Regions from separate parts of the Serratia rhizosphaerae genome, predicted to be linked through region 3. Evidence: predicted binding sites of a transcription regulator. Region 3 holds the regulator's gene; each other region holds the start of a gene.

Region 1 (4,031 bases), 2.0 Mb from region 3:
CTGGATTTCCCGTCCGTCGGACCGCAGCACGCCCATCTGAACAGCATCGGCCGGGCGGATTATGTCTCCGTCACCGATGACGAAGCGTTGGAGGCCTTCAAGGCGCTCTCACGTCACGAAGGCATTATTCCGGCGCTGGAGTCCTCCCACGCGCTGGCGCACGCCCTGAAAATGATCCGTGAAACGCCGCAGAAAGAGCAGATTCTGGTGGTGAACCTGTCCGGCCGCGGAGATAAAGACATATTTACCGTTCACGATATTCTGAAAGCACGGGGAGAAATGTGATGGAACGTTATCAGCAACTGTTCAAGCGCCTGGCGAGCCGGCAGGAAGGCGCCTTCGTGCCGTTCGTCACGCTGGGCGACCCTAACCCGACGCTGTCGCTGCAGATTATCGATACCCTGATTGAGAACGGCGCGGACGCACTGGAGCTGGGCATCCCCTTCTCCGATCCGCTGGCGGACGGTCCTACCATTCAAAACGCCACGCTGCGGGCCTTCGCCTCCGGCGTAACGCCGAGCCAGTGCTTTGAAATGCTGGCGGCCATCCGCCAGAAGCATGCCGATATTCCTATCGGCCTGCTGATGTATGCCAACCTGGTGTTCCATAAAGGCATCGATACTTTTTATCAGCGCTGTGCCGACGTCGGTGTGGATTCGGTGCTGGTCGCCGACGTGCCGTTTGAAGAATCCGCGCCGTTCCGCGCCGCCGCGCTGCGTCACGATATCGCGCCGATCTTCATTTGTCCGCCGAATGCCAATGACGATCTGCTGCGCGAAATTTCGTCTCACGGGCGCGGTTATACTTACCTGCTGTCCCGCGCCGGGGTCACCGGCACCGAAAGCCGCGCGCAGCAGCCGCTGAACCACTTGATCAATACGCTGCGTGAATATCATGCCGCGCCTGCGCTACAGGGGTTTGGTATTTCAGAGCCGTCTCAGGTGCGTGACGCCTTGCAGGCCGGCGCTGCCGGCGCGATTTCCGGCTCCGCCATCGTGAAAATCATTGAACAGTATCAGCAACAGCCGGCAGAGATGCTCGCCAGGCTGGGCAAATTCGTCAGTGAGATGAAGGACGCCACCCGCGGCTGAACCTTGCTTTACCGGGTGCGCCCCACGCACCCGGCATTTAAGAATAACCTCATCATATTTCCTAATATCCGATTGACTAATCTGTCCTTTGTTTCACACTAATGATGGCTGCGGCAATCCGTATGCCAACGTAGTCTGTCGTTAAAAAAATAACATGGCATGGAGAGTAACTATGAAGCTATTTAAAACCCTTGCGGCACTGTGTATGGCCGGTGTGATGGCGCTGGCGGTAACGGCCTGCGCGCCGACGGCAAAATCAGAGGGAACTGGCGGCTATATTGACGACACGGTAATCACCACCAAGGTGAAATCGGCGCTGCTGGCGGATAAAAACATCAAATCGCGGGAGATCAGCGTCGAAACCTTTAAAGGGCGCGTGCAGCTAAGCGGTTTTGTCAGCACCAGCGCAGACGCCAACCGTGCGGTGCAGGTTACCCGCGGCGTCGCCGGCGTGAAGTCGGTAGAAAACGTGATGCAATTGAAGTAAACCCCAAGGAGGCGCCGCAAGGCGCCTCCCCGTGAAACATACGCTCCCGCTTAGAAACGGTAGCCGGCGCCAAACATGAATACCCACGGATCCAGACGCGTATCAATGCTGTGATGGCCGCCGGACGCATCGTCAAAGCGGGCTTTGGTTTCGATGTTCATCCACCACACTGACATGTTCAGCATCCAGTGTTCATCCAGGTTATAGTCCAGGCCAGCCTGCGCGGCAACGCCCCAGGAGTCTTTCAGGCTCAGGTTGCTCAGACCGGTGTCCTTGCCTTTCTGATTGAATTTTTCATCAAAGAAGGTGGTGTAGTTGACGCCCACGCCCAGATAAGGACGCAGCTTATCCTGACGGTCGCCAAAGTAATATTGCGCCATCAGCGTCGGCGGCAGGTGGTGCACGGTAGCGATATCGCCGCTGACTGCCTGGCCGCTGAGCGACACTTTATGGCGGAACGGGGTCGCCGCCAGCAATTCAACGCCGATATTGTCCGTTACCATATAGCCGAAAGTCAGCCCAAGCTGGGTATTGTTACTGGCGTCGAATGAGCCCTGACCCAGCACGTCATCCGAACCAGTGGTCGGACGCACCGTCGCCGCGCCGGCGCGCAGCAGGAAATCCCCGGCCTGATGCGCATTTGCCGCCATTGGCACCATTGGCGCGACCATCGCCGCCAATACCGCTAAAGTAGTCTTCTTCATCATCATCCATTCCATATGTGTGGTTTCTAGCCCTGCCGAATATACCTATTACAAGGTATTTTTGATCGCATAGAGATCACATCTTATGTGTAAAATTATTAATTCGCACAAAAATCAGGGTTACCTAAATGATTAATAAATCGAGAATTGATCTAGATCAAAAAAGTAGATTTGTTGTAAAAAATGTAAACAAGTGGAATTTCAGTTGCAGAAACGCGTGACACTGAGTAATTTTTTCGCTCCGTGTTGGTTTTGGTTGGTGACCGTAGGAGAAGGTGGCAATCAAGATGAGCGAAATTCTCAATCCCTGTGTTAGCTGTGGCGCGTGCTGCGCCTATTTTCGAGTGTCATTCTATTGGGCTGAAGGCGATGACGGCGGCGGCGTGGTGCCAAGCACGCTCACCGAGCCGTTAACCCCGTTCCTGCGCTGTATGCAGGGGACCAACAGCAAATCCCCGCGCTGCACCGCGCTCGACGGTGAAATCGGCCAGGCCGTATCCTGTTCTATTTACCTTAACCGGCCGACGCCGTGCCGTGAATTTGACGCCTCGGGCGAAAACGGGCTGCGCAATGAAGCCTGCGATCGCGCACGCGAACGCTACGGCCTGCCGCCGCTGCCCGTTCCCCAGCCGCTGGCGCTGCCGGAGACGATAATCGCTGAAGAAATCAGCGCCATAGCGCTTGCGGGGTGCCACAGCGAGCCGGAACAAGGTACAATCCACCACTGATTATCTCTGTTCCCAACGCCAAGGAGTCTGCATGTCTATCACGGCTAACACTGTGTACCGTGACAGTTTTAACTTTTTCCGCAACCAGCTGGCCACTATTCTGCTGCTGGCGCTGTTGACCGCGTTTATTTCGATACTGCTCGATCAGGCATTCCAGCCTGACGCCGAACAGCTCAAGATACTGGACGCCGCGTTTAATGAACTCTCCACATCCACCGGGATGGGGCTGCAGGAGTTTGTGGCGCAGATGACCCCGGAACAGCAAATGGTGATGCTGAAAAAATCAGCCGCGGCCACCTTTGCCGCGCTGGTGGGGAATTTACTGTTGGTCGGCGGTATGCTGACGCTGATCCGTCTGGTTTCTCAGGGGCAGCCGGTCAGCGCGCTGCGTGCGATCGGCGCTTCCGCGCCGGAGTTGCCGCGCCTGCTGCTGCTGCTGTTTATCTGCACCCTGCTGATTCAGCTCGGCCTGACGCTGTTTGTCGTGCCCGGGGTGATTATCGCCGTCGCATTTTCTCTGGCGCCGGTGATTTGTTCCACTGATAAGCAAGGCGTGTTCGCGTCGTTGCGGCAGAGCGCCAAACTGGCCTTTGCCAACGCCCGGCTGATTGTTCCGGCCATGATGCTGTGGCTGGCGGCCAAGCTGCTGGTGTTGCTGCTGGTCAGCCACCTTTCGGCGCTGGCGCCGAGCGTCGCCGGCGTGGTGCTGACCGCGCTGAGCAATCTGGTGACCGCGCTGCTGCTGGTGTATCTGTTCCGTCTTTATATGCTGCTGCGCAACTGATTACGGCTGTGGAACGCTTTAAGGGCACGCTTCGGCGTGCCCTTTTATTTTCCCGGCCCGACACACTGCGCCAAAAGTGACGTCGTCACAAAAATATCCCCTTACCTATCCGGCTACTCTGACGCTGACCACTTTCCATGGTAAATTATCAACGGACGCTATTGCGTTGGGTACGTCATATGGCCGAAACGCACTTTGGTAATTTTATGCAAATTCTTGCCCGGAAAGCGGAAATCC
Region 2 (4,031 bases), 1.9 Mb from region 3:
CTACCTGAAGCATCTGGACGCCGACTGCCTGCGCTATTACTACGCCGCCAAGCTGTCTTCACGCATCGACGACATCGACCTCAACCTGGAAGATTTCGTGCAGCGCGTCAACGCCGATATCGTCAACAAGGTGGTCAACCTGGCGTCACGCAACGCCGGCTTTATCAAGAAGCGTTTCGACGGCCGGCTGGCGGACCAACTGGCGGATCCGGCGCTGTATCAGACCTTTACCGACGCAGCAGCCAGCATCGCCGACGCCTATGCCAGCCGCGAGTTCAGCCGCGCCGTGCGTGAAATCATGGCGCTGGCGGATCTGGCCAACCGCTACGTCGACGAGCAGGCGCCTTGGGTAGTGGCGAAGGAGGAAGGCCGCGACGCCGACCTGCAGGCCATCTGCTCGATGGGCATCAACCTGTTCCGCGTGTTGATGACCTACCTGAAGCCGGTGCTGCCGTCGCTGGCGCAGCGCGCCGAAGAATTCCTGAACTGCGAACTGAGCTGGGACAGCGTGCAGCAGCCGCTGCTGGATCATCAGGTCAACGCCTTTAAGGCGCTGTTCAATCGTATCGAGCTCGACAAGGTTAACGACATGGTCAACGCCTCCAAAGAAGATATGGCCGCCAGCCAGGCGCCGGCAGTCACCGGTCCGCTGGCGGACGATCCTATCCAGGACACCATCACTTTTGACGACTTCGCCAAGGTTGATATGCGCATCGCGCTGATCAAAAGCGCCGATTTCGTTGAAGGCTCGGACAAACTGCTGAAGCTGCAGCTGGATCTGGGCGGTGAAAACCGTCAGATCTTCTCCGGCATCCGCTCCGCTTACCCGGATCCGAAGCAGTTGGAAGGGCGTCTGACCATCATGGTCGCCAACCTGGCGCCGCGCAAAATGCGCTTTGGTATTTCCGAAGGCATGGTGATGGCCGCCGGCCCGGGCGGGAAGGAAATCTTCCTGCTGAGCCCGGACAGCGGCGCGCAGCCGGGCATGCAGGTGAAGTAACGCCGTTATCACACACCAAGGGTCGAGCCAGCTCGGCCCTTTTTTATGGCCGATAAATAGCCATATTTTCACCAAAAAAATCCCCCTGAAAGGGATGTTTTATCCTGCCATTCCCCTCCACGCCGGAGATTGCCACCGTTTCGCACTTTCCGTACCGCCAGCCGCCGCCAATGGGCTATGTTATCAACTCCAATTTGACGACCGTATGCATCCACAGGTGCTGTTATGAAGGGATTCCCCCCGCTGATCAATACGCTGTTGGCCACCTCGCTGGTGCTGACCATCGGCCGCGGCATCACGCTGCCGTTTATCGCCATTTACCTGAGCGAACACTTCCGCCTGTTGCCCACCGGCGTTGGCATCGTCCTCGGCTGCAGCCTGAGCATCGGCATCATCACCAGCCTGTACGGCGGCTATCTGGTGGACAAGTTTAGCAAAAATACGCTGATGATCGCCGCCATCCTGCTGTACGGGCTGAGCTTCTTTCTGATGCCGTCGATCGCACGGCCCGGCGGCATGGTGGCGATTCTGGCGGTATTGCATACCACCTATTCGGTGCTGAATATTACCATCAAGGCCTGTTTTGCCGAATGGCTACCGGTTGCGCAGCGTACGCGCGTCTTCTCCATCAACTACACCCTGATCAACGTCGGCTGGGCGGTCGGCTCCTCGCTTGGCGTCTGGGTAGCCGGCTTCGGGGTTCTGCTGCCGTTTTACCTGTCCGGCGGCCTGACGCTGCTGGTGGTTATCGTGCTGCATTTCCGCCTGCGGCAGCCGCAACAGCCGCCGAAAACGGCAGGCACCACCGTGCCCCTGCCTGCCAACTTTCGCCAGACGTTTGGCATCCTGCGCCGCGACCACCGGCTGCTCTACTTTACCCTCGGCAGTACGCTGGGCGCGGTGGTATTCGGCCAGTTTACCGGCTATCTGTCGCAGTATCTGATTATCGCCACCAGTGCGGAGTTCGCGTACCGGGTTATCGGGCTGGTGATGCTGGTTAACGCCTGCATGGTGATCGCGCTGCAGTATCTGATGAGCCGCGGTATGCGTCAGGACAATATGCTGCGCTGGCTGGCATTCGGCACGCTATTCTTCGCGATCGGCCTGCTGGGCTTCGCCCTGGCCGGGCACTCGTTGTGGCTGTGGGCGCTGGCGATGGCGGTCTTCACCCTGGGCGAAATTATCGTCATCCCGGTGGAATACATGTTTATCGACTTTATTGCGCCGGCGCACCTGAAAGGCAGCTACTACGGCATGCAGAACCTCAGTAACCTCGGCGGCGCGATCAACCCGGTGCTGTGCGGTTTTCTGCTCAGCTACGCCGCACCGCCGCTGATGTTTGCCATGCTGATCGCCGCAGCGCTGTTCAGCCTGTTGTTCTTTTGCCTGGGCCACCGGCTGGCGCAGCGTCAGTCGGCGCAGCCGTTGGTCGAACAGGAGTCATCTACAATTAACCCATAACGTCAATAGCCCGGATGGGCATGGTTGAGATAACGATTATTCATGGTTGGTTATGTGGCGTAGATCACAGTTTAATTGTATGATGAATGCATCCGTTAAACAGGAAGGCTTATGAACAAGATGCTCACATCATGTTGGCAATACCTTAGAGCATTCGCTTTGATTTATCTGTGTCTGCTGGTCGGCAATGCGGTTTCCTCCCTCCTGCCGATCGCCATTCCCGGCAGTATCCTCGGCATGCTGCTGCTGTTCGCCCTGCTGGCCTCGCAGCTGCTGCCGGCCGCCTGGGTGCGCCCCGGCTGCAACCTGCTGATCCGCTATATGGTGCTGCTGTTTGTGCCCATCGGCGTCGGCGTGATGCAGTATTACCGGGAGATCTTCGACCATCTGGCGCCGCTGGTGGTTGCCTGCGCTGCCAGTACCCTGATCGTACTGGTGGCGGTGGGCTACTCCTCCCACTATTTCCATCGTGAACGGCCTCTGGTCGGCAAACAGGATAATGCCGAGGGGGATAAGTAATGCTGCATAACCTCTGGTGGTCGTTGCCGTTAACCCTGGTGGTATTTTTCGCCGCGCGTAAACTGGCGCAGAAACTGAAGATGCCGCTGCTCAATCCGCTGCTGGTCTCGATGGCGGTGATCATTCCACTGCTGCTGGCCACCGGCATCCCCTATCAGGACTATTTTCAGGGCAGCAAAATCCTCAATGATTTGCTGCAGCCTGCGGTGGTCGCGCTGGCGTTCCCGCTGTATGAACAGCTGCATCAAATCCGCGCCCGCTGGAAATCGATTATCGCCGTGTGCTTTATCGGCAGCATCACCGCCATGATAAGCGGCGGCGCCATTGCCCTGTGGATGGGTGCCACGCCGGAAATCGCCGCGTCGATTCTGCCTAAATCGGTCACTACGCCGATCGCCATGGCGGTGGCGGAGTCGCTCGGCGGCATCCCGGCCATCAGTGCGGTGTGCGTGATTTTTGTCGGTATTCTCGGCGCCGTGCTCGGCCATACGCTGTTCAACGTGCTGAAGATCACCACCAAATCCGCCCGCGGTCTGGCAATGGGCAGCGCCTCACATGCGCTGGGCACCGCCCGCTGCGTGGAGCTGGATTATCAGGAAGGCGCATTCGGTTCGCTGGCGCTGGTGATCTGCGGCATCATCACTTCACTGCTGGCGCCGTTTTTATTCCCGGTGCTGTTGCACCTGTTTGCCTGAGGCAAAAACTTGCGATATATCGCGCAAACTCATCATTCATTACATCAATTTCATCAATAAGTAGATATAAGTCACATTTTATTCGATAAAGGCTGCCTAGAATGTCCTCCCGTTAACACTGGAGAGACGTTCTATGCATCCGCGTTTTCACACCGCTTTCAGCACCCTGCCCGACACATTGCAATCCGCCCTGCAGCCTTATCTGGACGCACCTGACTTTCCGGCCATGTTCAGCGCCGATCAGGTTGAAGCAATCAAGCAGCACAGCGGGCTGGACGATGATGCGCTGGCGTTTGCCCTGCTGCCGCTGGCCGCGGCCTGCTCGTTAACCCCGATTTCTCAGTTTAACGTCGGCG
Region 3 (4,031 bases):
GATTAAATTCACGCTCAATCGGCAACAGGGCAAACCCCATCACAGTTTTATCTATATAAACAATCACATAACCGACAAAAAGCAAAAAAATCATTAAAGCTCGCGGCTTCATGGCTGGACTCCCCTGTATTGCACGTCGGCAGACGGGCTGCATCAACGAAATTGTGATCCTTATCACTTATAGTTTTAATAACAGCGACTTAAGTCGCCACTAATGACGTTAGCGTCTTTACCTTGGCGGCATAAGATGCAATTTTGTTCAGGGTGATAGTTTTTACTGATAGGGAGATGAACGTGCGCTACCTGCCAAAATTGCAGCAGCTTCGGGTTTTTCAGCAGGTGATTCGCAGCGGCAGCATTCGCGGCGCGGCGCGCGCGCTGCAGCAATCCCAGCCGGCGGTCAGCCGCAGCCTGCGTGAACTGGAACAGGCGTTGGACACGCAGCTGATTATTCGCAGCAATCAGGGCATGACCCTGACCGAAAGCGGTCGCATTTTCGCGGTGCGGATGCAGTTTATTCTGGAAGAGCTGCAGCGTGCGGCGGATGAGATTCAGCAGATCAGCCAACACTCACAGGGGACAGTGGCGATGGGGCTTTCTTCACTGCTGGCGCTGACGGTGCTGCCGATGCTGGCCGACGCGTTCCGAAAACAGTTCCCGCAGGTAAATCTGGTGCTGCAGGAAGCCCAGCTCTCCACCCTGCTGCCCGCGCTGCGCGAAGGCCGGCTGGATTTCGCCGTCGGTTCCATCAGTCCGGAACTGCCTTTAGAAGATCTGGTGCGCGAGCCGCTGTTCAATGCGTCATTTTGCATCGTCGCCCGCCGCGGTCATCCGCTGGCCAACGCTCGCTCGCTGGATGCGCTGCGCCAGGCCAAATGGCTGCTGCCGGAAACCGATATGGGCTATTACCAGCATCTGCAATCCGTGCTGGGTGATTTTTATCAACAGCTGGAAACGCCGCCGGTGCGCTCGGACTCTGTCATCTGCGGCCTGAATATGGTGCTGGCGTCTGACTACCTGACCATTGTGGCGCGCGCGATGGCGCGTCCGCTGCATTTGCAGGAACAGGTGGTCACGCTGCCGATTGATACCCTGCCGCAGGCGCAGTATTGCGTGCTCTATTCGCAGAGATCGCCGCTAACCGTAACGGCGCGGCGTTTGCTGGATTTGCTGCACGGCCAGTGTCAGCGCTACGCCTGGTAAACTTATTCCACCACGCGGATTTCGAAACTGTGGGTCACCGTTGCCGCCTGACTCAACATCAGCGATACCGAGCAGTACTTTTCAGCAGACAGGTTGACCGCACGCTCCACCACCTTGTCACTCAACCCTTTACCGCTGACGATAAAGTGCAGATTGATCGCGGTAAAAGTACGCGGCGCCTCATCCCGCCGCTGCGAGCTGAGTTTCACCTCGCAGTCACGCACGTCATTGCGGCCCTTTTGCAGAATCGACACCACATCGATCGCGCTGCAACCGCCCACCGACATCAGCACCATCTCCATCGGACTCGGCGCCTTTTCCCCGGCGCTACCATCCATTAACACCTGATGACCTGACGCGGACTCACCGAGGAAGGTCAATCCTTCCACCCATTTCACTCTTGCCTGCATACTGCTCACTCCGGTTAATTTCTTAAAATCAGACTACGCTTTCGCGCTGAAACTGGCAATGGAACCTGATGCCGGTCATGCTGAAGCGAGACAACAGAAGACACTCGCCTCACTCTATGCTACAAACAAACCGCAATAACTCTTTTTGGACACCGACTTTCAGGGATCTGCCCAAGGAAAGCATCTTAAATGAGATGTTAACAGAATGTAGCTTGCAGCACTGACAGCAAGTTAATATGCTAGGGCAATAGCGTATTTTACGGCACGCCTCAAAACCTGTTTATAGCCCGCATGCATTACCGGTTATCAACGCGTTTAACAGGGAGCTCCGATCCCTGTGTTACAAAGGCAGCGATTACAACAGAGGATAATAGCGAATGGTTCTCGGCAAACCGCAAACAGACCCGACTCTCGAATGGTTCCTGTCTCATTGCCATATCCACAAATATCCATCCAAAAGTACGCTGATTCACCAAGGTGAAAAGGCTGAAACGCTCTACTACATCGTGAAAGGCTCCGTTGCGGTGCTGATTAAAGATGAAGAAGGCAAAGAGATGATCCTGTCCTATCTCAACCAGGGGGATTTCATCGGCGAGCTTGGATTATTTGAAGAAGGCCAGGAGCGCAGCGCCTGGGTGAGAGCGAAAACCGCCTGTGAAGTAGCTGAAATTTCCTATAAGAAATTCCGTCAGCTGATCCAGGTCAACCCGGATATTCTGATGCGCCTTTCCGCGCAAATGGCCAGCCGCCTGCAGGTCACCTCAGAGAAAGTGGGGAACCTCGCCTTCCTTGACGTTACCGGCCGCATTGCGCAAACCCTGCTGAACCTGGCGAAACAGCCGGACGCCATGACCCACCCTGACGGTATGCAAATTAAAATCACGCGTCAGGAAATTGGTCAAATCGTCGGTTGTTCACGCGAAACGGTCGGCCGTATCCTGAAAATGCTGGAAGATCAAAACCTGATCTCCGCGCACGGCAAAACCATTGTTGTTTATGGCACGCGTTAATTAATCAGAAAACGGCGCATTCGCGCCGTTTTTTATGCCGGTAGCGGCTTATACCGCATTCACCACATCCTGCACCGCACGTTCAAAACGCGCCATCCCCTCTTCAATATCCTGCAGCTCTACCACCAATGACGGCGCAAAGCGGATAACGTTAGGCCCGGCGTTCAGAATCATCACGCCATGCGCGGCGGCGGCGGCCAGGAAATCCCGCGCCTTATTCTGGTAAGCCGCACTCAGCTCGGCGCCGATCAACAGCCCCATGCCGCGAATATCGCTGAAAATACCGTACTTGTCGGCCAACTGCTGCAGTTTCTCCACGTAGAGCGCATGACGCTGCGCGATACCGTCCAGCACCTGCGGCGTGTTGATCACGTCCAGCGCCGCCTCGGCCACCGCGCAGGCCAACGGGTTGCCGCCGTAGGTGGTGCCGTGCGTGCCGACCTGCATGGCAGAGGCAATCTCCTCGCTGGTCAGCATCGCGCTGACCGGGAAGCCGCCGCCCAGCGCTTTAGCGGTGGTCAAAATATCCGGCGTCACGCCGTAATGCATATAGGCGAACAGCTTGCCGGTACGCCCCATGCCGCTCTGCACCTCATCAAACACCAGCAGCGCCTGGTGCTTATCGCACAGAGCGCGCACGCCCTGTAGGAACTCGGCGTCCACCGGCGTAATGCCGCCTTCGCCCTGAATCGGCTCCATCACTACCGCGCAAGTGCTGTCATCCATCACCGCCTTGACCGCCGCCAGATCGTTGTACGGCACATGCACAATATCGGCCGGCTTTGGCCCGAAGCCGTCGGAATACTTTGCCTGCCCGCCGACCGAGACGGTAAACAGCGTCCGGCCGTGGAAGGCGTTATAGAAGGCGATAATTTTGGTTTTGTACGGGCTGTGACGGGTAATGGCATAGTGGCGCGCCAGTTTGAAGGCCGCTTCGTTGGCCTCCGCGCCGGAGTTGGCGAAAAAGACCCGATCGGCAAAGGTGGCGTCAATCAGTTTGCTGGCCAAACGCAGCGCCGGCTCATTGGTGAACACATTACTGGTATGCCACAGGGTTTCGCTTTGCTGCTGCAGCGCCGCCACCAATGCCGGGTGGCAGTGGCCCAGCGCAGTTACGGCGATGCCGCCGGAGAAGTCGATATACTCCTTCCCTTCGCTGTCCCACACGCGGCTGCCCAGACCTTTGACCGGCACAAACTGCGCCGGTGCATAAACCGGCAAAATCACCTTATCGTACGTGCTGCGGTTCACCGCGTATTTTTCCGTCATTATTGGGTTCCACCTCAAGAGATTGGTTTTTTAATAGCGCCAGCAAAGTGACAATATAATCACAAAATATGCATAAAAAACCAATTAAGGGCAAACCAAAATCGCCAATCATAACGAAAAATTTATAACCGATTAACTT

The links. Region 3 encodes CRP, which controls carbon source genes, mostly activating them, when cyclic AMP is high. Its sites were predicted from a motif close to ATGTGANNNNNNTCACAT; they were not measured.
Region 1: ompW (outer membrane protein OmpW) is a predicted target of CRP. The motif match lies at 2,428-2,445, and genes of this name have one in related genera.
Region 2: FO014_RS02615 (CidA/LrgA family protein) is a predicted target of CRP. The motif match lies at 2,514-2,531, and genes of this name have one in related genera.

The regions. Positions count from the first base shown of each region.
Region 1 is NZ_CP041764.1:4,501,431-4,505,461, reverse strand. Features, by position in the region: gene trpB (tryptophan synthase subunit beta) at 1-285, shown strand, start outside; gene trpA (tryptophan synthase subunit alpha) at 285-1,091, shown strand; gene FO014_RS20965 (BON domain-containing protein) at 1,264-1,578, shown strand; gene ompW (outer membrane protein OmpW) at 1,629-2,282, opposite strand; gene FO014_RS20955 (YkgJ family cysteine cluster protein) at 2,570-3,010, shown strand; gene FO014_RS20950 (YciC family protein) at 3,042-3,794, shown strand.
Region 2 is NZ_CP041764.1:561,815-565,845, forward strand. Features, by position in the region: gene metG (methionine--tRNA ligase) at 1-1,000, shown strand, start outside; gene FO014_RS02610 (MFS transporter) at 1,226-2,461, shown strand; gene FO014_RS02615 (CidA/LrgA family protein) at 2,573-2,980, shown strand; gene FO014_RS02620 (CidB/LrgB family autolysis modulator) at 2,980-3,675, shown strand; gene cdd (cytidine deaminase) at 3,809-4,031, shown strand, end outside.
Region 3 is NZ_CP041764.1:2,456,897-2,460,927, reverse strand. Features, by position in the region: gene FO014_RS11390 (MFS transporter) at 1-40, opposite strand, end outside; gene FO014_RS11385 (LysR substrate-binding domain-containing protein) at 295-1,203, shown strand; gene FO014_RS11380 (OsmC family protein) at 1,206-1,613, opposite strand; gene crp (cAMP-activated global transcriptional regulator CRP) at 1,991-2,623, shown strand; gene argD (bifunctional acetylornithine/succinyldiaminopimelate transaminase) at 2,672-3,892, opposite strand; gene FO014_RS11365 (aminodeoxychorismate synthase component II) at 4,025-4,031, opposite strand, start outside.